DNA from 3 places in the Streptomyces sp. NPDC058663 genome. Region 2 is predicted to be linked to each of the others. Evidence: riboswitches for the same ligand, from Rfam matches in the RefSeq annotation. Region 2 holds a riboswitch; each other region holds the start of a gene.

Region 1 (10,476 bases), on a different contig from region 2:
GGTGGTCTACGGAGGGCTGGTCGAGGTCGTGGACGCCGCCGAGTTCTCGGCGACCCGGGAACGGCACCCGGAGATCGTGCGCCACCTGGCTGTCGCGGACCTCGTGGTGCTCAACAAGGCGGACCGGGTGGGGGAGCAGGAGCTCGCGTCCCTGCGGGCGGAGCTGGGCACCCTGGGCGGCGGTGCCGTGCTGCCGGTCCAGTACGGGCGGGTCGACCCCGAAGTGCTCTTCGAACGCCGTACCGACGCCGAACACCGGGCGGACGGCTGGCAGTTGAGCTTCGAGGACCTGCGGGCGGAGGTCGAGGAGCCAGAAGTGGAGGAAGGTGTTCCGGGTGACGGTGCAGGCCCCCACGGCAGCGGGTGCGGGGAGGGCTGCGGCCATGGCCACGGTGATGCCGCGCACCTGCACGCCTCCTATGAGAGCGTCGCCTTCAGCTCGCACCTGCCGATGGACCCGGCGCGGCTGATGCGGTTCCTCGACGAGAGGCCCGAGGGCCTCTACCGGATCAAGGGGTACGTCGACTTCGGCGCGGCGGACCCGCGCAACCGGTACGCGGTGCACGCGGTGGGCCGGTTCCTGCGGTTCTACCCGGAGCCGTGGGGCGGCGGGGAGGAACGGCTCACCCAGCTGGTGCTCATCGGCTCGGGGACGGACGGGGCCGCGCTGCACGCCCGCCTGTCTGCCTGCCGGACGGACGAGGGGGCCGTCCCGGACGACCGGAGCGAGCGTGCGATGTGGGGCGTCCTGCGCTACGTACAGCAGCCGGACGACCCCGAGCACGGGGATTCGCAGCAGCCGGAAGCGGGCGACTCGGAACGGGGGACAGGGGCCGCGCCGGGCCCGTACTCGGATCCGGAGGACCCGTACCCGTACGCGGCTCCGCGCGGCCCGTTCTAGCCACCCGGGCCGCCCGGCACGGCGGCCCCTGGGGGCGCAGCGCCGACCTCGGCCGCCGTGCCCCCATCCGCAGGCGCCTACACCGCCCCCGCCAGCGCCGCGACCGGCTTGGCCAGCGGGGTGCCCGAGCCGTCGCGGCGCGGGTCCGGGGCCGGCAGCTCGACGGGGGTGCCGTTCTGCTGGGCGGCCCTGGCCGGAGCCGCGCCCGCCCAGGCCAGCATGAGGACGTCCTCCCCGCGCAGGAACCGCTGGCAGCGGACGCCGCCGGTGGCCCGCCCCTTGCGGGGGTACTGGTCGAACGGGGTGAGCTTCGCCGACGACTCGGCGTCGCCCATCAGCGTGCCCTTCGAGCCCGCCACCGTGAACACCACCGCGTCCACCGCCGGATCGACCGCGCTGAAGGAGATCACCTTGGCGCCGGCGGCCAGCTTGATGCCCGCCATGCCGCCTGCCGGGCGGCCCTGCGGCCGCACCTGCGTGGCCTGGAAGCGCAGCAGTTGCGCGTCGTCGGTGATGAAGACCAGGTCCTCCTCACCGGTGCGCAGTTCCCGCGCGCCCACGATGCGGTCACCGTCCTTGAGGGAGATCACCTCCAACTCGTCCTTGTGGGACGGGTAGTCGGGAACCACCCGCTTGACGACGCCCTGCTCCGTGCCGATCGCCAGGCCCGGCGACGACTCGTCGAGCGTGGTCAGGCAGATGAGCGTCTCGTCGCCGTCCAGGGACAGGAACTCCGACACCGGGGCCCCGCCCGACAGGTTGGGCGCGGCCGCCGTGTCCGGGAGCCGCGGCAGGTCGATGACCGGGAGCCGGAGCAGGCGGCCGGCCGAGGTCACCGCGCCGATGGTGCCGCGGGCCGTCGCGGGGACCGCGGAGACGATCACGTCGTGCTTGGTGCGCCGCGCGTCGTCCAGGGCGAGCGGTTCCCCGTTGGGCGTGCGGGCCAGCAGCCCGGTGGAGGACAGAAGCACCCGGCAGGGGTCGTCCGGGACCTCCAGCGGGACGGCTGCGATCGCCGAGGCGCCCGACTCCAGCAGGACGGTGCGCCGCTCGGTGCCGAACTTCTTGGCCACCGCGGCCAGTTCCCCGGACACCAGCTTGCGCAGCTCCGAGTCGGAATCCAGGATTCCGCTCAGCTCGTCGATCTCGCCGTTGAGCCGGTCGCGCTCGGACTCCAGCTCGATGCGGTCGAACTTGGTCAGCCGGCGCAGCGGAGTGTCCAGGATGTACTGCGTCTGGATCTCGGAGAGACCGAACCGCTCGATCAGCCGCTCCTTGGCCTGCGCCGAGTTCTCGCTGGAGCGGATGAGGCGGATGACCTCGTCGATGTCGATCAGCGCGACGAGCAGGCCCTCGACCAGGTGCAGCCGGTCCCGGCGCTTGGTGCGGCGGAACTCGCTGCGGCGGCGGACCACCTCGAAGCGGTGGTCGAGGTAGACCTCGAGGAGCTCCTTGAGACCCAGGGTGAGGGGCTGCCCGTCCACCAGGGCCACGTTGTTGATGCCGAAGGACTCTTCCATCGGGGTCAGCTTGTAGAGCTGTTCGAGGACGGCTTCGGGCACGAAACCGTTCTTGATCTCGATGACCAGGCGCAGGCCGTGCGAGCGGTCGGTGAGGTCCTTGACGTCGGCGATGCCCTGGATCTTCTTCGCGCCGACCAGGTCCTTGATCTTGGCGATCACCTTCTCCGGGCCGACGGTGAAGGGCAGCTCGGTGACGACCAGGCCCTTGCGGCGCGCCGTCACGTTCTCCACGGCGGCCGTGGCGCGGATCTTGAAGGACCCGCGGCCCTTCTCGTACGCGTCCTTGATGCCGGCCAGGCCGACGATCCGCCCGCCGGTCGGCAGGTCGGGCCCCGGCACGAAGCGCATCAGCGTCTCCAGGTCGGCGCCCGGGTGCTTGATCAGGTGGCGGGCGGCGGCCACGACCTCGCCCAGGTTGTGCGGGGGCATGTTGGTGGCCATGCCGACCGCGATGCCGGTGGCGCCGTTGACCAGGAGGTTCGGGTATGCAGCCGGCAGCGCGACGGGCTCGCGCTCCTTGCCGTCGTAGTTCGGGTTGAAGTCGACCGTGTTCTCGTCGATCGACTCCGTCATCAGCGACGTCGCGTCGGCCATCTTGCACTCGGTGTAACGCATCGCGGCCGGCGGGTCGTCGTTGCCGAGCGAACCGAAGTTGCCGTGCCCGTCGACAAGCGGCAGCCGCATGGAGAACGGCTGTGCCATCCGCACCAGGGCGTCGTAGATCGACGCGTCGCCGTGCGGGTGCAGCTTTCCCATCACCTCGCCGACCACACGGGCGCACTTCACGTACCCCCGGTCGGGGCGCAGGCCCATCTCGTTCATCTGGTAGACGATGCGACGGTGCACCGGCTTCAGTCCGTCCCGGGCGTCCGGCAGGGCGCGCGAGTAGATCACCGAGTAGGCGTACTCGAGGAAGGAGCCCTGCATCTCGTCGACGACGTCGACGTCGAGGATCTTCTCCTCGAACGCCTCGTCAGGCTGCGGGGTCTTCGTGCTGCGGCGGGCCATCGCGGCTGCGGCTCCTTCTCACTGTTCAACGGGCGGCGGTTCGGCGGGCGGGTGATCAGCAAACGGTGGTGCTGACGCGGACCATTGTGGACCGCCGCACCGACAACGCCGACCTCGACCCGTCCGTAGCGGTATTTGGCGCATCCCCGAGAAGAGTGCACGCAACGGGAACTTCGCGGACTGTCACTGCGCTTGCATACAGTGGCAGGACTTAATTGCAGGACTTGTCTCATACGCGATCGAAGGGACGTACATGCCCATGGGTCACACGGCCACAGCGCAGGCCGGCTCCGGCGGCCTGACAGCGACCGAGCACCGGCTTGCGAACGGTCTGCGGGTGATCCTCTCCGAGGACCACCTGACCCCGGTCGCCGCGGTCTGCCTCTGGTACGACGTCGGCTCGCGCCACGAGGTCAAGGGCCGTACCGGCCTGGCCCACCTCTTCGAGCACCTGATGTTCCAGGGCTCCGCCCAGGTGCACGGCAACGGGCACTTCGAGCTGGTGCAGGGCGCCGGCGGTTCGCTCAACGGCACCACCAGCTTCGAGCGCACCAACTACTTCGAGACGATGCCCGCGCACCAGCTTGAGCTGGCGCTGTGGCTGGAAGCCGACCGGATGGGCTCGCTGCTCACCGCGCTCGACGACGAGTCCATGGAGAACCAGCGCGACGTCGTCAAGAACGAGCGCCGCCAGCGGTACGACAACGTGCCCTACGGCACCGCGTTCGAGAAGCTCACCGCCCTGATGTACCCCGAGGGCCACCCCTACCACCACACCCCGATCGGCTCCATGGCCGACCTGGACGCGGCCACGCTGGAGGACGCCCGCGCGTTCTTCCGCACGTACTACGCGCCCAACAACGCGGTGCTGTCGGTCGTCGGCGACATCGACCCCGAGGCGACCCTCGCCTGGATCGAGAAGTACTTCGGCTCGATCCCCTCGCACGACGGCAAGCAGCCGCCGCGCGACGGCTCGCTGCCCGACGTGATCGGCGCCGAACTGCGCGAGGTCGTCGAGGAGGAGGTCCCGGCGCGTGCGCTGATGGCCGCCTACCGGCTGCCCAGCGACGGCACCCGCGAGGCGGACGCCGCCGACCTGGCGCTGACCGTACTCGGCGGCGGGGAGTCCTCCCGGCTGCACAACCGGCTGGTCCGCCGGGACCAGACGGCGGTGGCGGCCGGCTTCGGCCTGCTGCGGCTGTCCGGCGCCCCCTCGCTGGGCTGGCTGGACGTCAAGACGTCCGGCGGCGTCGAGGTCCCGCAGATCGAGGCGGCCGTCGACGAGGAGCTCGCGCGGTTCGCCGCCGAGGGCCCGACGGCCGAGGAGATGGAGCGGGCCCAGGCCCAGCTGGAGCGCGAGTGGCTGGACCGGCTCGGCACGGTGGCCGGCCGCGCCGACGAACTCTGCCGGTACGCCGTACTGTTCGGCGACCCGCAGCTCGCCCTGAGCGCCGTCTCCCGCGTGCTGGAGATCACCGCGGAGGAGGTCAGGGCCGTCGCCGAGGCACGCCTGCGCCCCGACAACCGGGCGGTCCTGGTGTACGAACCGCTCGCCGCCGCCGACGTACCGCACGACACGCAGGAAGGGGCGGACAAGTGACGGAGACCGCAGCCGTGACCAGCGAAATGCAGTTCCACCCGCAGCCGCAGGCTGGCCTCGCGACGCCGTGGGCCTTCCCGGCCCCCGAGCGCGGCGCCCTGCCCAACGGTCTGACCGTGCTCCGCAGCCACCGCCCCGGCCAGCAGCTGGTGGCCGTCGAGGTCTTCCTCGCCGCGCCGCTGGAGGCCGAGCCGGAGGGCCTGGACGGGGTGGCCACGATCATGTCGCGCGCCTTCACCGAAGGCACCGACAAGCACACCGCCGAGGAGTTCGCGGCCGAGCTGGAGCGCTGCGGCGCCACCTTCGACGCGTTCGCCGATCACCCGGGCGTGCGCGTGTCCCTGGAGGTGCCGGTCTCCCGGCTGCCCAAGGCGCTCGGCCTGTTCGCCGACGCCCTGCGCGCCCCCGCCTTCTCGGACGGCGAGATCGAGCGGTTGGTGCGCAACCGGCTCGACGAGATCCCGCACGAGGCGGCGAACCCGTCCCGGCGGGCCGCCAAGCAGCTCTCCAAGGAGCTCTTCCCGGCAGCCCTGCGGATGTCGCGCCCCCGTCAGGGCACCGAGAAGACGGTCAAGAACGTCGACTCCGCCGCCGTGCGCGCCTTCTACGAGGCACACGTCCGTCCGGCCACCGCCACCGCGGTCGTCGTCGGCGACCTGACGGGCACCGACCTGGACGCCGTCCTGGCCGACACCCTGGGCCAGTGGACGGGCAACACCGCGGAGCCGCGCCCGATGACGCCCATCACGGCCGACGACACCGCACGGGTCGTCGTCGTGGACCGTCCGGGCGCCGTGCAGACGCAGCTGCTGATCGGCCGCATCGGCGCCGACCGGCACGACCGTCTGTGGCCCGCCCAGGTCCTCGGTACGTACTGCCTGGGCGGCACCCTCACCTCCCGCCTGGACCGTGTCCTGCGCGAGGAGAAGGGCTACACCTACGGCGTACGCGCCTTCGGCCAGGTGCTGCGGTCCGCCGCCGACGGCAGCGGCGCCGCCATGCTGGCCATCAGCGGTTCCGTGGACACCGAGTCGACGGGACCCGCACTGGACGACCTCTGGAAGGTCCTGCGCAAGCTGGCGGCCGAGGGTCTCACCGACGCCGAGCGCGACGTCGCCGTGCAGAACCTGGTGGGCGTCGCCCCGCTCAAGTACGAGACGGCGTCGGCCGTCGCGGGCACGCTGGCCGACCAGGTCGAGCAGCACCTGCCCGACGACTTCCAGGCCCGGTTCTACGCCCAGCTCGCGCAGACCGGCACGGTGGAAGCCACCGCGGCCGTGGTGAACGCCTTCCCGGTGGACAAGCTGGTCACCGTACTGGTGGGCGACGCCTCCCGGATCGCCGAGCCGGTCCGTGCGCTCGGCATCGGCGAGGTCACGGTCGTCACCGGCTGACGGTGTGTACCGGGGCCGCGGCCCCGGGAGACCGCGCCGGGGCACGTGGTGGATGCCGTGCGGGTGACCGATCAAAGGTCATCCGGCACGGCCTCGCAAAGCAGGACAAGGAGGACCCTGGCGGCAGATAAGTCGCCGGGGTCTTCCTGTATGTCCGCTTTGTTGGGGAGGTGGCGTGTCTGCCGTGTGGGCTGCGTTACAAAATCCCGTCTGTGTTTGGAGATTGAAAGAGAGCCCGCTTAGCGTCGGTCCGGCTGCCCGCCAGAGTGCGCCGCAAACCGCGGCACCGGGCAGCCATCGCCGAGTCCCCGTCAGGCGCGAGCCTGGGGAGCCGGGGACCCATATGAAGTCCCTGGGGTGAATCGGACGCCATTGCCCTTCACGGGCCGGTGGGGTCCGTAGGAGACCTTCCTGCTCCGAACCCGTCAGCTAACCCGGTAGGCGAGAAGGAAGGAAAGGAAACAGCCACTTCATGGCGTTCACCCGTGCCGCCGGGAAGCACCGTCGCCCCTCCGTGCTGTCGCGCAGGAGCGCGAACATCGCCGGAGTCGCCGCCCTCACCACGACCGGCGTCATCGGGACGCTGGCCCCGCAGGCCCTCGCCGCCGAGCAGGACCTGGCCGCCGAGGACACCGGCGCCATCCGCACCGTCGTCATGGACTCGGTGCCGCAGACCCTCTCCGAGAAGGTCGAGGCCCAGGCCGCCGCGCAGCTGGAGGCCTTCGAGAAGGCCGAGGCCGAGCGGAAGGCCGCCGAGGCCCGCAAGGCGGAGGCCAAGCGCAAGGCCGAGGCGAAGATCAAGAAGGAGCGGGAGGAGCGCGAGCGCGCCGCCCGTGAGGCCGAGCGCAAGCGCCTCAACACCTTCCAGCTGCCGGTCGCCGGTTCGTACGTCTCCACCGGCTACCAGACCGGCGGTGCCATGTGGTCCTCCGGCAGCCACTCCGGCGTCGACTTCCACGCCTCCTCCGGCAGCTCCGTCGTCGCCGTGGGCGCGGGCACCGTCGTCGAGGCCGGCTGGGGCGGCGCCTACGGCAACAACGTCGTGATCAGGATGAACGACGGCTCGTACACCCAGTACGGCCACCTCTCCTCGATCGGCGTCTCCGTCGGCCAGTCCGTCACCCCCGGCCAGCAGATAGGCCTCTCCGGGTCCACCGGCAACTCCTCGGGACCGCACCTGCACTTCGAGGCCCGCACCTCCCCCGAGTACGGCTCGGACATCGACCCGGTCGCCTACCTGCGCGGCCACGGCGTCAGCGTCTGACCCGCCCGCTCCGCCCGCTCCGCCCGCTCCTCCCGCTGCGCCCCGGCTCCCCGCGAGCCGGGGCGCAGCTGTTTAACCTGCCGGTGATCTCCCGAATTCCTGCCGTAATTCCCCGGTGTTGTCATGGAGCGGACAGCAGATGCCGGTGGGCAGACGGAGGTTCGGGCATGCGCGTTCCCGCGCGTTCGGTGTGTACGGCGATCCGGGACGACATCGTCTCCGGCGTTCTGCCCCGCGGCAGCCGGCTCACCGAGGAGGTGCTGGCCCGCCGGTACGGCGTCTCGCGCGTCCCGGTCCGGGAGGCGCTGCGCACGCTGCAGGCCGAAGGCTTCGTCACCACCCGCAGGCACATGGGCGCCTGCGTCGCCGAGCCGACCGCGCAGGAGGCCGCCGACCTGCTGGAGCTGCGGGTGATGCTGGTGCCGCTGGGGGCGGCGCGTGCGGCCGTCCGGCGTACCGAGCCGCACCTGAGGGTGTTGGGCGGGCTGGTCAGGCTGGGCCGGGAGCGGGCCCGGCGGCCCGAGGGCGAGGACCTCACGGCGCTCGGCAGCTGGTTCCACGAGACGCTCGCCCAGGCCTCCGCCAGCCCCGGGCTCATCACTCTGCTCACCCAGCTGGGGCACAAGATCGCGTGGATGTACGTCGCCGAGAGCCCGGCCAGGCCCGCCGAGACGTGGGCCGAGCGCGGGGCGATCGTGGACGCGGTGGCGCGGCGGGACGCGGACCGGGCCAGGGCGCTGACCGCTCGGCACGTGGAGCAGGCGGTGTCGGCGTACCGCCTGAGGACCGTGCGGGCCGCCGCGGACCTGGCGGGCGGCAGGAGCTGACGCGGGCCTTGCCGGTCCCGGGCTGTAGGTACCGGTCCGGGCTGTAGGTACCGGTCCGGGCTGTAGGTACCGGTCCGGGCTGTACGTACCGGCCCCGGGCTGTACGTACCGGCCCCGGACCGGTTGCGCCCCGGACCGTCCCCGCCTGCCCCTGGCCGTACCCACCGGCCCCGTATACGAGCGCGGTATACGGGGCCGGGCACGCGGAAGCCGCGGCTCCCGGTGCTGGGAACCGCGGCTGCCGCGGAGATTCGCCCGTACGGGCGCGGCCTTCTGGAGGCCGCGGGGGTCAGACGGTCTCGGGGAGTTCGTCCAGGCCCTCGGCGACCAGCTTCGCGAGGCGGTCCAGGGCGGCGTCCGCGTCGGCGGACTCGGACCCCAGCACGATCTCCTCGCCGCCCTGCGCGCCCAGGCCCAGCAGCGCCAGCATCGAAGCGGCGTTGACCGGGTTGCCGCCCGCCTTGGCGATGGTGACGGGGACGCCGGTGGCCGTGACGGCGCGGACGAAGATGGAGGCGGGGCGGGCGTGCAGGCCCTCGGCCCAGCCGACGGTGACGCGGCGCTCAACCATGGTGTAGCCCTTCGTGTTCATGCTTGGTTGTCTAGACCAGTCTCTCATGTGGTGCGGGCTGCTCTGCCCGGCGGAAGCCTCGGCGAAGATCCCGCCGCACGTCCTGCCGGAAGCCCCGGTGCGGAGTACTGCCGACCGCGCCGCTCCACCCGGAACAGGACCAGACTGCCCCGCACTCTCCGGCCCCGCGAGTCGTAGGCTGCCTCCATGGGCATGGCTGCGGACGATGCGGATCAGGCGAAGCAGGACGCGGGCCCCGGGGCCCCGGAGTTCGTGTACCCGGACCACTGGGAAGCAGACGTGGTGCTGCGCGACGGCGGGACCGCGCGCATCAGGCCCATCACCACCGAGGACGCCGAGCGGCTGGTCAGCTTCTACGAGCAGGTCTCCGACGAGTCGAAGTACTACCGCTTCTTCGCGCCCTACCCGCGGCTCTCCGCCAAGGACGTGCGCCGCTTCACGCACCACGACTACATCGACCGGGTCGGCCTCGCGGTCACCGTCGGCGGAGAGTTCATCGCGACCGTCCGTTACGACCGCATCGACGCCGACGGAATGCCCGCCTCCGGGCCCGGCGCCGACCAGGCCGAGGTCGCCTTCCTCGTGCAGGACGCCCACCAGGGGCGCGGTGTGGCCTCGGCCCTCCTCGAACACATCGGGGCGGTGGCCCGCGAACGGGGCATCCGGCGCTTCGTCGCCGAGGTGCTGCCCGCCAACTCCAAGATGATCAAGGTGTTCACGGACGCCGGCTATCAGCAGCAGCGCTCCTTCGAGGACGGGGTGGTGCGCCTCGAATTCGACCTGGAGCCCACCGACCGCTCCCTGGCCGTGCAGCGCGCCCGCGAGCACCGGGCCGAAATGCGCTCCGTGCAGCGGCTGCTGACGCCCGGCTCGGTGGCCGTGGTCGGCGCGGGCCGGGCGAGCGGAGGCGTGGGCCGCACGGTCCTGCGCAACCTGCTCGCCGCCGGATTCACCGGGCGCACGTACGCGGTGAACGCGGCCCTGCCGCCGGACGTGACCGAGCTGGACGGGGCACCTGCGTACCGGTCCGTCGCGGAGATCGGCGAGGCGGTGGACCTGGCCGTCCTCGTCGTACCGGCGGAGAAGGTTCCCGAGGCCGTCACCGACTGCGGCGAGAGCGGGGTGCGCGGGCTGATCGTCCTGGCCGCCGGGTACGCCGAGAGCGGCGGTGAAGGGCGCGAGCGGCAGCGGGAGTTGGTCCGCAGGGCCCGCTCGTACGGGATGCGGATCATCGGCCCGAACGCCTTCGGCATCATCAACACCTCCGATCTCGTACGCCTCAACGCCTCACTTGCGCCGCAACTGCCGACGCGCGGCCGGATCGGGCTCTTCGCGCAGTCCGGAGCGATCGGCATCGCGCTGCTGTC
Region 2 (10,476 bases):
GAGCGCTTCCTGGCCTGGGGCAAGGGCGTGCTGCAGCGCACCCCCGTCGTCGGCCGGCCGCTGTACGAGTCCCTGCACGGCGCCAAGAAGGGCTTCAAGGACGCCTTCGCCCCGCAGGGCATGTTCGAGGACCTCGGGCTCAAGTACGTCGGGCCGATCGACGGGCACGACGTGGCGGCGGTGGAGTCCGCGCTGCGCAGGGCGGGGCGCTTCCACGGCCCCGTACTGGTGCACTGCCTCACCCAGAAGGGGCGCGGGTACGCCTTCGCCGAGCAGGACGAGGCGGACCGGTTCCACGCGGTCGGCGCCATGGACCCGCTGACCTGCGCACCCCTGGTTCCTACGGACGGGCCCTCGTGGACCTCGGTGTTCGGGGAGGAGATGGTCCGGCTGGGGGCGGAGCGGCCGGACGTCGTGGCACTCACGGCGGCCATGCTGCACCCGGTCGGCCTGACCGGATTCGCCGAGGCGTACCCCGACCGGGTCTGGGACGTCGGGATCGCCGAACAGCACGGGGCGGTGTCCGCCGCCGGACTCGCCACCGGCGGGCTGCACCCCGTCTTCGCGGTGTACGCGACCTTCCTCAACCGGGCCTTCGACCAGGTGCTGATGGACGTGGCACTGCACCGGTGCGGCGTCACCTTCGTCCTGGACCGGGCCGGGGTCACCGGCACGGACGGGGCGTCGCACAACGGAATGTGGGACATGTCGATTCTCCAGGTGGTTCCCGGGTTGCGGATCGCCGCGCCCCGCGACGCCGCACAGCTGCGGGCACAGCTGCGCGAAGCGGTCGCGGTGGACGACGCGCCGACCGTGGTGCGCTTCCCCAAGGAGTCGGTGGGCCCCGAGTACCCGGCCCTGGAGCGGGTCGGCGGACTCGACGTACTGCACCGCGACGAGGACCCCGAGGTGCTCCTGGTGTCCGTGGGGGCCTTCGCGGGCGTCTGTCTGCAGACCGCCTCGCTGCTGGGGGAGCGGGGCGTACGGTGCACGGTGGTGGACCCGCGCTGGGTCAAGCCCGTGGACCCGGCGCTGCCGCCGCTCGCGGCCCTGCACTCGCTGGTCGCGGTCGTCGAGGACAACTCCACCGCCGCCGGGGTCGGTTCCGCGGTCGGGCAGGCACTGCGCGAGGCCGCCGTCGACGTGCCTCTGCGGACGTTCGGGATTCCGGAGCGGTTCCTCGCGCACGCCAAACGGAGCGAGGTACTGGCCGACATCGGGCTGACACCCGTCGAGATCGCCGGGCGGATCGGGGCCGCACTGGCCCCCTACCGGTCGAACCGAGCCGTTCGGAAGGAGAGTGGTCAGGGATGACCGAGGACGCGCCCGAGCACGTCGTGGACACCGGAGAGCCGGCCGTGGGGGAGCGGGCCCCCGGAGGAGGGGCCGCGGGCCGGGGCTCAGGGGCGGCCCGCGGCTTCGACCTGGCCGGCCTGCTCGCCGCCCGCGGCGCGGAGCGGTACGAGCTGCACACGCGGTACCTCAACCACCAGCTGCCGCGGATGCTGCACACCCTCGGCTTCGACCGGGTGTACGAAAGGGCCGAGGGCGCCTACTTCTGGGACGCCGAGGGCAACGACTACCTCGACATGCTCGCCGGGTTCGGGGTGATGGGGCTCGGCCGCCACCACCCCGTCGTCCGCCAGGCGCTGCACGACGTGCTCGACGCCTCGCTCGCGGACCTGACCCGCTTCGACTGCCAGCCGCTGCCCGGCCTCCTCGCCGAGAAGCTCCTGGCCCACAGCCCGCACCTGGACCGGGTGTTCTTCGGCAACAGCGGCACGGAGGCGGTGGAGACCGCGCTCAAGTTCGCCAGGTACGCCACCGGGAAGCCCCGCGTCCTGTACTGCGCGCACGCCTTCCACGGGCTGACGACCGGCTCCCTGTCGGTCAACGGCGAGAGCGGGTTCCGTGACGGCTTCGCCCCGCTGCTGCCCGACACCGCGATCGAACTGGGCGATCTGGCCGCGCTGGAACGGGAACTGGCGCGCGGTGACGTGGCCGCGTTCGTCGTCGAGCCGATCCAGGGCAAGGGGGTGCACCCGAGTCCGCCCGGGTTCCTGCGTGCCGCCCAGGAACTCCTGCACCGGCACAAGGCACTGCTGATCGCCGACGAGGTGCAGACCGGCCTGGGGCGGACCGGCGACTTCTACGCCTACCAGCACGAGGCCGGCGTGGAGCCGGACCTGGTGTGCGTCGCGAAGGCCCTGTCCGGCGGCTACGTTCCCGTCGGCGCCACGCTCGGCAAGGACTGGATCTTCAAGAAGGTGTATTCATCGATGGACCGGGTGCTGGTCCACTCGGCCAGCTTCGGGTCCAACGCACAGGCCATGGCCGCCGGGCTCGCCGTGCTCTCCGTGATGGAGGACGAGGACGTCGTCGCCAACGCCCGGCGGACCGGCGACCTGCTCAGGGCGCGGCTGAGCGAGCTGGTCGGGAAGTACGAGCTGCTGCACGACGTGCGCGGGCGTGGGCTCATGATCGGCATCGAGTTCGGCCGGCCGCAGTCGCTGGGGCTGCGCAGTCGGTGGACCGTGCTCCAGGCCGCGCGCAAGGGGCTCTTCGCACAGATGGTGGTGGTACCGCTGCTGCAGAAGCACCGAATCCTGACCCAGGTCTCCGGCGACCACCTCGAAGTGATCAAGCTGATCCCACCGCTGACGGTGGGGGAGAAGGAGGTCGACCGCTTCGTGGCGGCCTTCACCGCGGTGATGGACGACGCGCACAGCGGCGGGGGACTGATGTGGGACTTCAGCAGGACCCTGGTCAAGCAGGCGGTGCTCCACCGGTAGCAGGGGACGCACTCCTTGGGTTTTTGCCTCTGGGGCAAGTCAGTTGCCTCAGAGGCAACCCCTCTGGCCCAATGGACGTATGACGCCACGCCTCGAAGAGGCCGCCGAGGGCTCGGGGGAGCTGCCATCGGTCGCCCCCCACCTGCGGGAACTCCGCCGCCGCAGCGGTTTCACGCTGGAGGCCGCCGCCCGCCGCGCAGGGCTCTCGCCCGCCCATCTCTCGCGGCTGGAGACCGGACAGCGGCAGCCCTCGCTGCCGATGCTGCTGGCGCTGGCCCGTATCTACGGTACGACCGTCTCCGAGGTGCTCGGCGAGAGCACCGGCGAGCGGGACGCCGTCCTGCGGGCCGGGGAGATGAGCGCGCGCGAGGCGGACGGCTGGACCTACCGGCAGGCGGGCGGCTCAGGCCGGGCCATGCAGGCCCTGCGCGTCCATGTGCCGCACGCCGCGCAGCAGGACCTCGTCCGGGTCCATCCCGGTGAGGAGTGGCTGTACGTCCTGGAAGGGCGGCTGCGGCTGGTCCTGGGGGAGAGTGTCCATCTGCTGGACGCGGGCGACAGCGCCCACTTCGACTCGCTCACCCCGCACCGGATCACCGCGGTGAACCCGGGCGGGGCCGAGCTGCTTTTCGTCCACACGCTGATGCAGAGCACCGCTGCCGGTCTCTGCCTGCCCCAGGAGTCATGAGATGGCGGAGCTCACCGAAGCGCAGACTGCCGCGATGGCCGCGATCGCCAGGGCGGCCGACGACATGGCCTCCTCCGGCGGGTCCGACAGCAGGAAGGCCGACTGGAACGACGGAGCAGGCCGCTCCCCGGTTCTCGGCTTCGTGGAGGACCGGGCGCCGCGCGGCCTCGTCCTGAGGGTGTTCCTGTACGTCGCCGTCGGCCACGTCTTCGCGGCCTTCATCTACCTGCTCTTCACGCTCGGCGGCAAAGGCTGACCGGGCCGGGCCGATCGGGCCGGGGGCCGGGCGGGCCGGGGCTGCCCGGGACCACGCCCGGCCGGCCCCGGGGCGGGACCGCGACCGCACCCAGGGCGTTAGTGGGACCGCGACCGCACCCAGGGCGTTATACGGTCAGCCGCTCGCGCAGTGCCTCGCGCGTGGCGGCGCTGAGCCCCAGGCCCTGGGTCAGGTACGTCTCCGTGTCGCCCCAGGTCTCCTCGATGGAGGCGAAGGCGGCGTCGAGATAGCTGGCGCGGGCGTCGAAGAGCGGGCCCAGCAGCGCCATCACCTCGTCGTTCATCGCCTCCGGGGAGCTGCTGCTGCGGTGCACCCTGTAGCGGCGGTGCGGGTCGTTCGACTTCAGGTAGTCGGCGGTGATCGCCTCGCGCTCGACGCCCACCGCGAGCAGCGTCACCGCGACCGACAGGCCCGCCCGGTCCTTGCCCGCGGCGCAGTGCATCAGCGCGGGGACACTGTCCTCGGCGAGCGCGTGCAGCACCCGGCTGTGCTCGGCGGTGCGCTCCTTGATCATCCGGTGGTAGGACTCGGTCATCCGGTCCGCGGCCCTGCCGTCGCCGAGGATGCCCCGGAGCTGTTCTATGTTCCCGTCGCGCACCATCCGCCAGAACTCGGCTCCGTCCGCCGGGTCGCTGAGCGGGATGTTCAGGTTCCGCACGCCGGTGAGCTCGACGTCCGGGCCCTCCATCTTCTGGTCCGCGGCATTGCGGAAGTCGAAGATCGTGTGCAGACCGAGGGAGTGCAGGAACTCGGTGTCGGTCCCGGTGGCGTGCGCCAGGTGGCCACTGCGGAACAGCCTCCCGTACCGCGTCCGCCGCCCGTCCGCGGTGGGCAGACCGCCCACGTCACGGAAGTTCCGCACCCCCGCGAGCACGGGCTCCGCATCGGTGGACGTCGAAGGGGCGGGGACCTGCGGCACCTGCTGCGTCACGAGTGCTCCTCTGGGGTCGTTCGCCGGCCGGCGGTGGCCGGGCGGGGGGCGCGTTTTCGACGATACGACATGGGTCAGACACAGCCGCCCCGGTGACCGACTTGGTGCGTTTGTCGCCTCTACGGCCGTTTGCGGGGGCGATACGGAGAGCCGAGTGAGCAGAATCATAGGCACGGCGGGGCCTCCTGGTGCCGAGGCGTCAGAAGGCAGGCCAGGTACGGAAATCGGGCCGCGGGACGCCGGTGCCCCGGGCGGAAAATCGTGAAGAAGAGGTGCGCACGGCAAGGAGAAGAAGGGAACGGCTTGTTCCGGCGGACCGCACTCGCTTACGGTCACCGTCAATCCGGGTGGACCGCCGAATCCTGCCACCTCCCGGAATCCGCACCCATATTTCTTCGTGTGGCAGGAGCGGGGGACCCAGGTAGTACGCCGGCACCGGAAGACGCGAGTCGACCGGTACGGCTAGGGGTGAAGCCGCGCTCGACAGAGCGCGACCGGGCATCTCCAGCCCGAACCCGACAGCTCACCTCGCAGGCGCCGGAGAGGAAATCGTCATGCCTGCAAAGGGTAAGCACCGCCGCCCGAAGTCCAGTTCCACGCTCACCCGCGGTTTCGTCGCCGCCGGTACGGGTGGTGCCGCACTGGCCCTGCCGCTGATCGGCGCCACCGGGGCGCAGGCCGCGCAGCCCGCCTCGGCCCCGGCCGTCGCACCGGGTCACGCGGGCCCGTCGGAGGCCCAGCAGGCCCCGAAGATCCAGCTTCCCCAGCAGCGGACCGCCGAGCGCGCCGCGGCCCCCACGACGGACACCGCCCGCGCGGCCACCCGTACGTACTCCGTGGTCTCGGGCGACCACCTGTCGAAGATCGCCGCCGCCGAGCAGGTCCGCGGCGGCTGGCAGAAGCTCTACGAGGACAACCGGTCGGTCGTCGGCGGCGACCCCTCGCTCATCCACCCCGGCATGAAGCTCTCCATAGGCGCCAAGGCCTCCGGCGCCAAGGCGGCCCCTGCCGCGAAGCCCCAGGCCGCACCCGCCGAGCGCAAGGCCTCCGAGCGCAAGGCCGAGCGCACCGAGGTCCGCACGGAAAAGCGGGCCGAGAAGCGCGAGCAGCGTACGGAGAAGCGCGAGCAGCGCACCGAGCGGCGCAGCGAGTCCCGCGCGCAGTCGGCGAGCTCCGGCTCCAGCTCCGGCTTCACCGCCCCCGTGCCCTCCGGCGTCTCCACCCCCTACCGCGCCTCCGGTGGCAGCTGGTCCAGCGGCTACCACACCGGCGTCGACTTCCGCGCCTCCTCGGGCACGTCGGTCAAGGCCGTCGGTCCGGGCACCGTCGTCTCCGCCGGCTGGTCCGGTTCGTACGGAAACGAGGTCGTCATCCGGCACAACGACGGCCACTACTCGCAGTACGCCCACCTCTCCGCCCTGAACGTCCGCTCCGGCCAGAGCGTCTCCGGCGGCCAGCAGATCGGCTACTCCGGATCCACCGGAAACTCCACAGGGCCGCACCTGCACTTCGAGATCCGCACCGGCCCCGGCTACGGCTCGGACGTCGACCCGCTGAACTACCTGCGACGGAACGGCGTCTCGATCTGACGCGGACAGAGGCCCGCCCGGCCTGAGGACGGGCCCGCGCCACGCTTCTTCCGCCCGCCCCCGTACCGGCACCGGTACGGGGGCGGGCCGCGTCCGCAGCCCGCCCCCGTATTCCGGGCTTGGACGAATCTTGACCGGTGGCATATCTCACCCTCCGTCACCCCCTCCCTACGGTGGCGTAGGTCACTTGCGGAAGTGGAGGATGTGTCGACGTGGCAGACGATTCGATTTCATTCAGCGCAGGCACCATCGGGTCGTACGCGGCGATCGGGGACAGCTTCACCGAAGGGGTCGGCGACCCCGGGCCCGACGGCGCGTACCTCGGCTGGGCCGACCGACTGGCCGTCCTCCTGGACGACCGGGTACCCGAGCACACCTTCCGGTACGCAAATCTCGCCGTACGGGGCAAACTTCTCGACCAGATCGTCGCCGACCAGGTCCCCAGGGCCCGGCAGCTCGCCCCCGACCTGGTCAGCTTCTGTGCGGGCGGCAACGACATCATCCGTCCTGGCAGCGACCCCGACGACGTGGCCGAGCGGTTCGAGAGGGCCGTCGCCGACCTGACCTCCGCCGTCGGCACGGTCATGGTGACCACCGGCTTCGACACCCGGGGCGTCCCGGTGCTGCGCCATCTGCGCGGCAAGGTCGCCACCTACTCGGCGCACGTGCGGGCCATCGCCGACAGGTACGACTGCCCCGTCCTGGACCTGTGGTCGCTCAGGTCCGTGCAGGACCGGCGCGCCTGGGACGGCGACCGGCTTCACCTCTCGCCCGAGGGCCACACCCGGGTCGCCCTGCGGGCCGCCCAGGTCCTCGGCCTGGAGATCCCCGCCGACCCGGACGAGCCCTGGCCGCTGCTGCCCCCGCGCGGCACCCTGGAGGCGCGCCGCGACAACATCCAGTGGGCACGCGAACACCTCGTGCCGTGGATCGGCAGGCGGCTGCGCGGCGAGAGCTCGGGCGACCACGTGGCGGCCAAGCGGCCCGACCTGCTGCCTCTCTGAGGAACCGTCAGCCGGACAGCTCCGCGGCGCCGATGAGGGACGTGTTCCCGTCGACGGTGCAGGCGTAGGCCCCGGCCCGCGCGCCGAGCGCGGCACACTCCTCCAGACTCCGGCCGGCGAGCCGCCCGTACAGGAAGCCGGAGACATAGGCGTCGCCCGCACCGTTGGAGTCCACCACCGGGGCGGGCGGGACCGTCGCCGGGACATGGCGCGGCGTGCTGCCCGTGTCAGGGGTCAGCAGATACGAGCCGCCCGCCCCCGCCGTCGCCACCACGGCCCCGGCCCTGCCCTCGCGCAGAATCTCCCGCATCACCTCGCCGATCCGGGTCCCGGCGCCCGCCGCGCTCAGGAACACCAGGTCGGCCCGGAGCGCGAACGCCCGGTGGTGCTCGGCGACGCCGTCCCAGTCGTGCAGGTCCGTGGAGAACGGAACGCCGGACTCCACGAAGTCGTCCAGCAGATGCCGGGCGAAGCCCATGATCGACACATGGGCGTGCCGGGCACGGCGCAGGTGCGGCAGGAAGAAGTCGCGCGGCATCCGCAGGTCCCCGGGGTCACGGGCGTCGTAGAACGACATCCGGCGGCCCGCCGGATCCACCAGGTTGACGGCCCGCCGGGTGCCCGCCGCCGACACCAGGGCCTCGAAGTCGACATCGCCCTTGGCCATCCGCTCCCGTACCTGGCCACCGGTCCAGTCGTCACCGATGACGTCCAGGAACTTCACGTCCAGCCCCAGCGCCCGGCAGCCCAGCGCCACGTTGCCGCCCGTGTGGCCCGGCCACTCGCGGACGGGTGCCACCCCGACGGAGTCCGCGAGCGGCACCGGCAGCGCGTCGACCCGCACCACCGTGTCCACCCCGCTGCCGCCCACCACCAGGACGTCGTAACCGCCGCCGTCCCGCTGCCCGTTCTCCCCGGTCCGCCCCTGCTGTGCCACCGTGCTCCCCTTTCCCGTGCCCCGGCCCCCGACGGGCCCCAGTATGCGTGCCGGGCGGGCGCCCGGTCCGCCCCTCGGGGGTTGGTCCGCGAACTGAATACCGGCAGGTGAATTCCGCCCGGTGACGGGAGTGGCGCGGCCCGCCGGCCTGCGGGCACTGCTGGGATGTTCCCGCTCCGCCCACAGCCCGCCCGGCCGCCCCCCTCGGGCCTCCGGTCTTCGAAAGGACCCCCCGTGTCCGTACCTCCGCCCGTACTCTCCCGGGCGCTCGCCGCGGCCGCCCTCGCCGGTGGTCTGCTGGTGACGGCGGCCCCTCCGGCCTCCGCGCTGCCCGGCGTGGCACCCGGCGCCGTCGTTCAGGCCGCCCGGCCGGTCCCCTCCACCATCACCGTCACCGGTACCGGCGCGGCCTCCGCCGCACCGGACCTGGCGGTCGTCGGCATGGGAGCCGAGGCCACCGCCCCCACCACGAAGGCCGCGCTCGCCGCACAGACGAAGGCGGCCGGGGCGATGCTCGACGCCGTCCGCGCGCAGGGCGTCGCAGACCGCGACATCCGGACCGAAAGCCTCTCGCTCAGCCCCGTCCACGAGTACCGGGACAACGTCACCAAGCTGGTCGGCTACCAGGCCGCGCAGAACTTCTCGGTCAAGGTGCGCGACCTGGACCGCACCGGGGCCGTCGTCCAGGCGGCCACGGACGCGGCCGGCGACGCCGGGCGCATCCACTCCATCGCCTTCGACGTGGCCGACCCCACCCCGCTGCGCGCCGAGGCCCGCAGGGCGGCCCACCTCGACGCCCGCGCCAAGGCCGAACAGCACGCCGCCCTCAGTGGCCGCACGCTGGGCCGGCTCGTCTCGGTCACCGAAGCGGACAGCGGGCGCCCCAGCCCCTTGCCGATGCCTCCCGGGGCGGCAGCAGACAAGCCCCTGCCTGTCGCTCCCGGAGAGGTCAGGGAGGAGATCACGCTGACCGCGGTCTACGAACTGGACTGACCGGCACCGGCACGGCACGGCACGGCACGGACCGGACCGGACCGACCGGGCGGCACGGCCTGGACGGACAGGTGGGCAGGACGGAAATGCGCCGCCCAGACGCACGTGAAAGTGCGCGTACGGGCATACGCAAGGGCCCCGGCGCGTTGTCGTGGTGCGTCACCCCGATGCGCCGCGGACGGCCGGGGCTCCCTGCCGTCCGTCCCCGCGACGACGGCAGCTGTGCTGCTGCCGGTCATGGGCCCGTGTCCGCGGCGTAGCACAGGGTGCACATAATGGAATGAAGCCGAACCCCATGGAGGTGCCGTGACCAGTGCGGATTCCCCGCTGAAGCCGTTGCGGACAAGACTGCGCGAGCTTCGGACCGCCGCGTTCGGAGCCGACCCCGCGGGTGAGCGGATGGAGCGCATCCGCCGCTCACCGAACTTCGCCGACGGCGTCTTCCAGAACCCCGAGGGCACCCGGAGCAGGCCCAGCTCCAGTTCTACCCGCGAACTCCTGGCGACGTACTTCCGCAAGGAGGAGCGCGTCCTGCGCGCCCCCGCCGGCACCGTCCCGGTGCATGCCACCACGCTCGCCGACACCGCGAGGCCACCCGCCTCGGGCCTCCGCATCACCTGGATGGGCCATTCCTCGGTGCTCGCCGAGATCGACGGCAGCCGGGTGCTCTTCGACCCGGTCTGGGGCGAGCGCTGCTCCCCGTTCGACTTCGCAGGACCCAAGCGCCTGCACCCGGTGCCCGTGCCGCTCGCCTCGCTCGGCGAGGTGGACGTCGTCGTCATCTCGCACGACCACTACGACCACCTCGACCTGCCCACCATCAAGGCCCTGGCCCGGACGGGCACGCTCTTCGCCGTGCCCCTGGGCGTCGGCGCGCACCTGGAGCACTGGGGCGTCCCGCTGGACCGCATCCGCGAGCTCGACTGGAACGAGTCGACCGAGGTCGCCGGGCTCACCCTCACCGCGACCCCCGCCCGGCACTTCTGCGGGCGCGGCCTGCGCAACCAGCAGCACACCCTCTGGGCCTCCTGGGCCGTCGCGGGGCCCGAGCACCGCATCTACCACAGCGGCGACACGGGCTACTTCGAAGGGTTCCGGGACATCGGCGCCGCACACGGCCCGTTCGACGCCACGATGATCCAGATCGGCGCGTACAGCCCGCACTGGCCCGACATCCACATGACGCCCGAGGAAGGCCTGCGCGCCCACCTCGACCTCCAGGGCGGCAGCCCGCACGGCGTCCTGCTCCCCATCCACTGGGGCAC
Region 3 (8,686 bases), on a different contig from region 2:
AGCAGTTGGCCGATCAGATCCAGGGCCTCGTACAAGTCCCCCTCGATGTCGAGCTCACCGGCCACCCAGGCGCGGGCGAGACCGAGTTCGCCGGGCTTCCACAGCAGGCGCCGCAGCGCCCTGCGGTCGCGCACGGCCAGTACCGGGGCGCCGGGCGGGCCGGCTTCGCTGCCGTCCCAGGCGCGGATGCGGACCGGGAGGGGGGTGGAGAGGAGTTCCTCGGCAAGGGTGGTCAGCCTCTGCGCGGCATCGGCCATGGTGCGCACCTCCGTGTCACTTCGGCGTATCGGCGCCGCCGTCGTCCGCGGGACGTACGACGTCGGCGTACCTCCCGGATAACACCGGTGGACGGCCGCCGCATCCCGGAGTCCGGCAACGGGCGGGCAAAACGCGTGGCGCGCACAGATACCTCTGCGGCGGAACGCGAAAGGGCCGCCCGCACCACGGAGGCGGAACGCCGAAGGGGCCGCCCGCACCACGATGCGCGGGAACGCCGAAGGGGCCGCCCGCACCACGGATGGCGGGCGGCCCCTTCGGGAGGCTGCTGCCCGGACTGCTGTCCGGGTTTGCGGGTGAGGCGTCAGGAAGCCTTGGCCTCGGTCTTCCGCGGTTCGGCGGCTGCCGGGATCTTCACCGCGTCGACCGGCGCGGGGGCCGGCTTGGCCGCCTCGTAGAACTCCTCGCGGGGGCTCTCGATGGCGCCGAGCGAGACGACCTCGCGCTTGAGGAACATCCCCAGCGTCCAGTCGGCCAGCACGCGGATCTTGCGGTTGAACGTCGGCATCGCCATGCCGTGGTAGCCGCGGTGGGCGTACCAGGCGAGACGGCCCTTGAGCTTGATCTTCATCTTGCCCATGACGATCATCGCGACGCCCTTGTGCAGGCCGAGACCCGCCACCGCGCCCTTGTTCGCGTGGCTGTACTCCTTCTGCGGGAAGCCCCGCATGCCGGAGACCACGTTGTCGCCGAGGACCTTGGCCTGGCGCAGCGCGTGCTGGGCGTTCGGCGGGCACCAGGCGTTCGGGTTGCCGTTCTTGCGGCCGACCAGGTCCGGGACCTGGGCGTTGTCGCCGGCGGCCCAGATGTAGTCGCTGCCCTGCACCTGGAGGGTGGCCTGGGTGTCGACGTGGCCGCGCGGGCCGAGCGGCAGACCGAAGCGGGAGAGCGCGGGGTTCGGCTTGACGCCGGCGGTCCACACGATGGTGTGGGAGTCGACCTCGACGCCGTTGTTCAGCTTGACGTGGCCGTCGACGCAGGAGTCCATGCCGGTCTTGAGGTAGACCTCGACGCCGCGGGACTCCAGGTGCTTCCTGCCGTACTCGCCCAGCTTGGGCCCGACCTCGGGGAGGATCTTGTCGGCGACGTCGACGAGCAGGAAGCGCATGTCGTCGCGGCTGACGTTGCTGTACTGCTTGGCCGCGTCGCGGGCCATGTCCTCGACCTCGCCGATGGTCTCGGCACCGGCGAAGCCACCGCCGACGAAGACGAAGGTCAGCGCCTTGCGGCGGACCTCTTCGTCGGTCGTGGAGTCCGCCTTGTCGAGCTGCTCGATGACGTGGTTGCGCAGACCGATGGCCTCTTCGACGCCCTTCATGCCGATGCCCTGCTCGGCGAGGCCCGGGATCGGGAAGGTGCGCGAGACCGCGCCCATGGCGATGACCAGGTAGTCGAAGGGCAGCTCGTAGGCCTCGCCGACGAGCGGCGAGATCGTGGCGACCTTGCGGTCCTGATCGATGGTGGTGACCCGACCGGTGAGCACCTCGGCCTTGGGAAGGACGCGTCGCAGTGGTACGACGACGTGCCTCGGCGAGATGTTGCCGGCGGCGGCTTCGGGCAGGAAGGGCTGGTAGGTCATGTACGAGCGCGGGTCGACGACCGTGACGGTCGCTTCCGCATAACGCATCTTCTTGAGAATGCGTCGTGCCGCGTACAGGCCTACGTACCCACCGCCTACTACGAGGATCCTGGGACGCTCCGTGGTGCTCATGCAATCGAGTATCCACCCCGTCCCGGGGGGTACCTCGTGAGCCCCTTCACAAGGTCTTCCGACCCTTCTGCTACACTCCGCGACCCGCGTGACCGGGGTCATGTTCCGAAGGGGAACCAGCACCCTGCCGGATGCGTTGAAAACCCCTTCCCAGCAGGCCCGATGACCTCCGGCGCCCACTGGACCACTTATCTCTCCCCTACTCCAGGCACGCGCCCGGAACCGTCCGGTATGCACGCCCTGGGACCGCCCGGGTGCACCGCGGGTCACGACGACGTGAAAAAGGGGCCCATCGGGCCCCTTTTCCTTGTGAAGAACTTCACGAAGTTCGTGGCGCGCGGTCTTTCACGCGGCCCGGCTCAGGCCACCGACCATCCGATGCCGTCCAGAATGTCGTGTTCGGAGACCACCACTTCCGAGGCCCCGACCCGCTCCATGAGGGCCAGCAGGATGAGCGCCCCGCTGACGATGACGTCCACCCGGCCCGGGTGCATGGAGGGGATCGCCGCCTTCTCCTCATGGGTGGCGGCGAGCAGCGACTCGGTGATCTCCCGGACCTTCGCGTACGGGATACGGGAGTGGTGGATGGCGGCGCTGTCGTACTCGCCCAGCCCGAGCGCGATGGCGGCGACGGTGGTCACCGACCCGGCCAGCCCGACCAGCGTGCGCCCGCCCCCGGCCAGCGGGACGCTCTGCCCGGCCAGGTCGAGCGCCGCCTCGATGTCGGCGCGGATCGCGGCCACCTCGTACGGCGAGGCAGGCGCGGACGGCTGGTGCCGCTCGGTCAGCCGTACGCAGCCGATGTCGACGGAGCGCGCGGCCTCCACGGACTCACCGCCGGCCACGATCTCCGTCGAGCCGCCGCCGATGTCGACCACGAGGTAGTCGCGGCCGCTGCCCGCCAGCTCCTTGGTGGCACCGGTGAAGGAGAACTCGGCCTCCTGGTCGCCGGAGATCACCTCGGGCTCGACGCCCAGGATGTCCAGCACACCGCTGACGAACTCGTCGCGGTTCTCCGCGTCCCGGGACGCGGAGGTCGCCACGAAGCGGACCTTCTCCGCTCCGAGGGACTTGATGATCTGCGCGTACTCGCGGCAGGCCGCGAAGGTGCGCTCCAGCGCCTCGGGGGCGAGCCGGCCGGTCCTGTCCACGCCCTGGCCGAGCCGGACGACCGTCATCCGCCGGTCCAGGTCGACCAGTTCGCCGGTGGCCGGGTCCGCGTCGGCAACCAGCAGGCGGATGGAGTTCGTACCGCAGTCGATGGCGGCGACCCGGGTCACCGGGCGTCCTCCGGCACGGTCCGGGGCTGCGCGTCCTCGGCGCACGGCGTCACGCACGGCCCCTTGGCCCACCACTCGGGCAGCAGTGCGAGCGCCTCGTCCCCGAACGGGTTCACCCCGGGGCCCGCGACCAGCGAGTGACCGACCAGCACGTGCAGGCACTTCACCCGGTCGGGCATCCCGCCGGCGCTCGGGAAGCCCACCAGCTCCTCGATCTCGTCGCGCCGCTTCAGATAGTCCTCGTGCGCCGCCCGGTAGGTGTCGGCCAGCTCCTGGTCGTCCGCCAGCCGCGCCTGCATCTCCTTCATCAGGCCGGAGCCCTCCAGAGTGCCGATCGCGCCCGTCGCCCGGGGACAGGTCATGTAGTAGAGCGTGGGGAACGGCGTGCCGTCCTCCAGCCGCGGGGCCGTCTCGACCACATCGGGGTTGCCGCAGGGGCAGCGGTGCGCGATCGCGCGCAGCCCGCGCGGCGGGCGGCCCAGCTGGAGCCGGAACGCCTCGATGTCCTGCTCGGTGGGCTCGGTGCGCGGCGTGGTCGGGGGCGGGGTGTTCATGCGTGCCTTCTGTCGTGGGTCTGCAAGGTTCTACGGGGGTTCGGCCGGGCGGGCGGGGCCACTACGGCTCCTGGCGGGCTGCGGTTCCTGGCGGTCGGCTACGGCTCCTGGCGGTCGGCCTCGTCGACGCCGCCCCAGAGGTTCGAGTACCAGGGCTGCTCGGCGGCCTCGTCCTGGCCGGGGCGGCGGGTGGCTCCGCCGGCTTCGGGGTCGTACACGGTGAAACCGGTCTCGCCCGGCTTCACGTAGTGCAGGTGCTCCCGGGAGAGCCGCACGATGTACGCGTCGTCCTGGAGCCTCGCCTTGGCGTCGCGCAGCTGCTCGACCCGGCGCGCGGCCTCGTTCCTGGCCTGCTCCTGGTCGCTGATCTCGGTGCGCTGCGACACGTACTGCCGTATCGGGTACGCCAGGGCCACCACCAGCGTGCACAACACGAGCACCAGCAGCGCCGCCCGGCCGGTGAGCCGCGAGCGGCGGGCCTGGCGGCGGGTCTGGGAGCGGTAGACCCGGGCCGCGGTCTGCTCGCCGAGCAGCCGGAGCCTGGTCGTCGTGGAGAACCGGTCCTTGCCTGCCACTTCCGCCGCCTCCCCGTCACGCGCCTACGTCCCCGGACACGGTACGGGACCGTGGCCGGGGACGTAGGGACGACTGGCGTGCCAGCCGGGGCAACCGGAGCTACCGGAGCGGGGCTACGGAGCTACGGAGCTACGGAGCTACGGAGCTACGGAGCTACCGGGAGCCTCTTCAGCCCTTGCTGTGCCTACTGGTTCGCAGAGCGAAACCGGGGGAACGCCGAGCGGCCGGCGTACACCGCGGCGTCGTCGAGGATCTCCTCGATGCGCAGCAGCTGGTTGTACTTGGCGACGCGGTCCGAGCGGGCCGGGGCGCCGGTCTTGATCTGGCCGCAGTTCACCGCGACCGCGAGGTCGGCGATGGTGACGTCCTCGGTCTCGCCGGAGCGGTGGCTCATCATGCACTTGAAGCCGTTGCGCTGGGCGAGCTCGACGGCGTCCAGCGTCTCGGTCAGCGAGCCGATCTGGTTGACCTTGACGAGCAGGGCGTTGGCCGAGCCCTCTTCGATGCCGCGGGCCAGGCGCTCCGGGTTGGTGACGAAGAGGTCGTCGCCGACGATCTGGACCTTGGAGCCCAGCTTGTCGGTGATGACCTTCCAGCCGGCCCAGTCGTCCTCGTACAGCGGGTCCTCGATGGAGACCAGCGGGTACGCGGAGACGAGCTCCTCGTAGTACTCGGTCATCTCGGCTGCCGAGCGGGACTGGCCCTCGAACTCGTACTTGCCGTCCTTGTAGAACTCGGACGCGGCGACGTCGAGCGCGAGCGCGATCTGCTCGCCGGGGACGTAACCGGCCTGCGTGATGGCCTCGATGATGAGGTCGAGCGCGGCGCGGTTGGACTCCAGGTTCGGGGCGAAGCCGCCCTCGTCGCCCAGGCCGGTGGACAGGCCCTTGGTCTTCAGCACCTTCTTGAGGGTGTGGTAGACCTCGGCGCCCCAGCGAAGGGCCTCGGAGAAGGACTCCGCGCCGATCGGAGCGATCATGAACTCCTGAATGTCGACGTTGGAGTCGGCGTGCGACCCACCGTTGAGGATGTTCATCATCGGGACGGGCAGCAGGTGCGCGTTGGGACCGCCGAGGTAGCGGAACAGCGGCAGGTCGCTGGCCTCGGAGGCGGCGTGCGCGACGGCGAGGGAGACGCCCAGGATGGCGTTGGCGCCGAGCGAGCCCTTGTTCTCGGTGGCGTCGAGGTCGAACATCGCCTGGTCGATCAGGCGCTGCTCGGTCGCGTCGTAGCCGACGAGCTCCGGGCCGATCTGCTCGATGACGGCGAGGACGGCCTTCTCGACACCCTTGCCCATGTAGCGGTTGGGGTCTCCGTCACGAAGCTCGACGGCTTCGAAGGCACCGGTGGAGGCGCCGGACGGAACAGCAGCACGACCCGTGCTGCCGTCGTCGAGGCCGACCTCGACCTCGACCGTGGGGTTGCCTCGGGAGTCCAGGATTTCCCGGGCTACGACGACGTCGATGGACGGCACGAGCATCTCCTTATGGGATGTGACGCTTAAAGAGGCGCCCCGGGGGGCGCGCAGTGCAGGGTCGCTTTCGGCCTTGCGACAAGAGCCTAACCGGAGCAGGACGATCGGCCAGCCGATCGACCGTCCCGTGGGACGAAAAGATGCCCGAATGCCCGTAATACAGGACGAAGAGCCTAGCGGCTCTCACCGTGGGTGACCACTGCGTTCATCTTGTGTATGAAAGGGGCTCGGCTGCGGCCCGCATGAAAAAGACCCCGGCCCGGCGCGTACTGGGGGGAAGTCGCGCCAGGCCGGGGTCCCGGCATGGGGGTGGCGGGGGTGGACCACCGCCCCCACGGGGGTCAGCGCAGGTGGAGCTGCTGACCGGGGAAGATGAGGTCGGCGTCGGAGACGACTTCCTCATTCAGGTCGAGAATGTGCTGCCAGCCGCCCTTGACCTTGTGCGCCTCGGCGATCTTGGCGAGGGTGTCGCCGGACTTCACCTTGTACTCGCCGTCACCCTTCTTCACCGGGACGGCCTTCTTCGGCGCGGCCGGAGCCTGGGCCTTCGGCGCCTGGCGGGTCTCGCTGCGGGAAGCGGCGGGAGCCTCGGAGCGCTCCTGCTTCTGCTTCTTGGGGGCGGACTGCGAACCGGTGCTGACGCCCGGGTCGACACCGTCGTTGCTCAGACCGCCGGCACCGGCGCAGGCCCAGGCACCCGGGCCCTGCATGTCGAGCAGCCGCTCGGCGGTGGCGATCTGCTGGCCCTTGGAGGCCTGGTCGGCGCGCGCGGCGTACTGGGTACCGCCCGCGGCGGCCCAGGAGGACTGCGAGAACTGCAGACCGCCGTAGTAGCCGTTGCCCGTGTTGATGGACCAGTTGCCGCCGGACTCGCACTGGGCGACGGCGTCCCAGGTGTCGACGGAGGCGGCGGAGGCCGAGGTGGCCCCCATCAGCGGGGCGGCGACCGCGACACCGGCGACGCCGGCGTAAGCGGCGACACGGGTGGCCTTGGACGGACGGCGGTGCTTGCCCTTGCTGAAAAGCGACATGGATATCTCCTCACCGACGCCTTCGAGGTGAGCTGTCGGGTTCGGGCTGTGAGTCTGCCCGGCCGCTTTCCCGGCCCGCTGCCCTGAGGCTGCGTTCCGTTCGGCGTCTTCACCCCAAGCCGTTCCCCGACGTCTCTCAACGTCCGGGCCCGGCACTTACCTTGGGTCCCCCGCTCCTGCCTACGGCGCTTGCGCGACGAATGCTCCCGGGGCCCGCCGGCAGGATTCGGCGTGACGGGCTCCGGTGCTCACCGGTGGCGAGCGAGGACGACCGTAAACACAGGAGCCCCCGATGTTCAAAGAGGCACATCGGGGACATCTCACCCCTCCTTGCCCTCCCTCAACCCTTGTTTACGCAGGTCAGAAGGGGCACGGCAGGAGCTCCCTGGTGGGACACGCCAGTTGGTGTGAAGAGACTCATGTCTCACTCGCACAGAACCGGACATTCACCCTCGAACTACCCGTGTTTTGTGGAGGCTTCCGGGTTATTCGTCGCCCAGTTCGAGGTGCTGGCCAGGGCGGATGAGGTCCGGGTCGTCGCCGAGCGCGGTCTTGTTGGCCTCGTAGAGCGCGGGCCACCCGCCGGGCAGCTTCGCGGCGTCGGCGATGTGCGAGAGGTTGTCTCCGGGACGCACGGTGTACGTGTCGTCCGCGGCGGGCACGGCAGGGGACTTGCCGCCCCCGCGCGAGGCGTGCCGGCTGGAGTCCCGTTCGTCCGTCGCGGGCGGCAGGGCGGACCCGGCGGACGGGTCGGCGGACCGGCCCGCACCGGGCTCCACCGAAACGTCGGCGCCCGGAAGGGAGTTCTCCGGGGCGGGCGTACCGCGGTGCTTGCCGCCGCCCTCGGAGCCGGCGGAGCCGGGGGTCTGCGCACCGGGGGAGCTCTGCCCGGCGTCCGGCAGGGCGGACGTGTCGTCACCGGGAGCCGTACCCGTGTCCGCACCCGGGACGGTGCCCGGGCCCGTACTCGGCTCCACGCTGCTGTCCGGGGACGGCTGGACGGGGCCGGCCGTGGCGCCCGAGGCGGAAGGCTCGGCGGAGCCGGCCGGCGTGCTCGGCTCCTGTCCGGCCGCCGGCAGGTCCCGGTCCGTCACCGAGCCGGGCGTGTCGGGCCGCACGGAGCCGGCCGGCGGAGTGGCCGGCGTGCTGGAACCCGTATCGGGGTCGGCGGCGTCCACACCGCCGGAAGCCGCACCTCCACCGGAAGCGGAACCGGAACCGTCCGCGCCGCCCGGGGCGAGCCCGGAGATGACTGCGCAGCTGGGCCACGCCTTCGGCCCCTCGGCCGCGAGCATCTTGTCGGCCACCTTGATCTGCTGGGCACGGCTGGCCAGGTCGGGGCGCGGCGCATACGCGGCACCGCCGTACCGGTCCCACTTCTCCTGCGAGAACTGGAGCCCGCCGTAGTACCCGTTGCCCAGGTCGGCACTCCACATGCCGCCGCTCTCGCATTCGGCGACCCGGTCCCAGGTCCCCGCTTCGGCTGCTCCGGCGCTGGTCGCCCCGAGGAGCGGAATCGCGAGCGCGGACCCGGTCACCCCGGCCGCGACGATAAGAGCGGGAGCCTGACGCGGACGACGGTGCCGACCGTTCCCGGAACGCATGTGGTTGCCTTTCAGCTGACGACAACTCGGCTTCCTGCCATCACTGCCGAGTCGCCCGTGAACGTAGCCGTACTCGAACACCAGTCACAAGTTGATGCAGTGGAGATCACGCGAAGGTCACATTGCTGATGGGGTGTCATTTTCCGTCTTCTCCGGTAAGTCCCGAACGTGACGGGAAAC

The links. Region 2 has a riboswitch for cyclic di-AMP ahead of ACFWVV_RS21005 (peptidoglycan DD-metalloendopeptidase family protein). Riboswitches for the same ligand answer to the same signal wherever they lie in the genome.
Region 1: it holds a riboswitch for cyclic di-AMP, as region 2 does, so the genes downstream of both, ACFWVV_RS00945 (M23 family metallopeptidase) here and ACFWVV_RS21005 (peptidoglycan DD-metalloendopeptidase family protein) in region 2, are expected to answer to the same signal.
Region 3: it holds a riboswitch for cyclic di-AMP, as region 2 does, so the genes downstream of both, ACFWVV_RS01345 (transglycosylase family protein) here and ACFWVV_RS21005 (peptidoglycan DD-metalloendopeptidase family protein) in region 2, are expected to answer to the same signal.

The regions. Positions count from the first base shown of each region.
Region 1 is NZ_JBHXRV010000001.1:232,470-242,945, reverse strand. It holds gene ACFWVV_RS00965 (CobW family GTP-binding protein) at 1-901, shown strand, start outside; gene ACFWVV_RS00960 (DNA topoisomerase (ATP-hydrolyzing) subunit A) at 979-3,432, opposite strand; gene ACFWVV_RS00955 (M16 family metallopeptidase) at 3,692-5,032, shown strand; gene ACFWVV_RS00950 (M16 family metallopeptidase) at 5,059-6,426, shown strand; cyclic di-AMP (ydaO/yuaA leader) riboswitch at 6,715-6,885, shown strand; gene ACFWVV_RS00945 (M23 family metallopeptidase) at 6,899-7,690, shown strand; gene ACFWVV_RS00940 (GntR family transcriptional regulator) at 7,858-8,517, shown strand; gene ACFWVV_RS00935 (HPr family phosphocarrier protein) at 8,807-9,088, opposite strand; gene ACFWVV_RS00930 (GNAT family N-acetyltransferase) at 9,296-10,476, shown strand, end outside.
Region 2 is NZ_JBHXRV010000027.1:107,384-117,859, reverse strand. It holds gene dxs (1-deoxy-D-xylulose-5-phosphate synthase) at 1-1,314, shown strand, start outside; gene ACFWVV_RS21025 (aspartate aminotransferase family protein) at 1,311-2,792, shown strand; gene ACFWVV_RS21020 (helix-turn-helix domain-containing protein) at 2,872-3,480, shown strand; gene ACFWVV_RS21015 (DUF6126 family protein) at 3,482-3,736, shown strand; gene ACFWVV_RS21010 (tyrosine-protein phosphatase) at 3,864-4,688, opposite strand; cyclic di-AMP (ydaO/yuaA leader) riboswitch at 5,032-5,238, shown strand; gene ACFWVV_RS21005 (peptidoglycan DD-metalloendopeptidase family protein) at 5,243-6,277, shown strand; gene ACFWVV_RS21000 (SGNH/GDSL hydrolase family protein) at 6,490-7,281, shown strand; gene ACFWVV_RS20995 (carbohydrate kinase family protein) at 7,289-8,158, opposite strand; gene ACFWVV_RS20990 (SIMPL domain-containing protein) at 8,453-9,211, shown strand; gene ACFWVV_RS20985 (MBL fold metallo-hydrolase) at 9,518-10,476, shown strand, end outside.
Region 3 is NZ_JBHXRV010000002.1:1,111-9,796, forward strand. It holds gene ACFWVV_RS01315 (class I SAM-dependent methyltransferase) at 1-257, opposite strand, end outside; gene ACFWVV_RS01320 (NAD(P)/FAD-dependent oxidoreductase) at 581-1,987, opposite strand; gene ACFWVV_RS01325 (exopolyphosphatase) at 2,347-3,267, opposite strand; gene ACFWVV_RS01330 (DUF501 domain-containing protein) at 3,264-3,821, opposite strand; gene ACFWVV_RS01335 (septum formation initiator family protein) at 3,920-4,396, opposite strand; gene eno (phosphopyruvate hydratase) at 4,582-5,877, opposite strand; gene ACFWVV_RS01345 (transglycosylase family protein) at 6,213-6,902, opposite strand; cyclic di-AMP (ydaO/yuaA leader) riboswitch at 6,905-7,061, opposite strand; gene ACFWVV_RS01350 (transglycosylase family protein) at 7,388-8,440, opposite strand.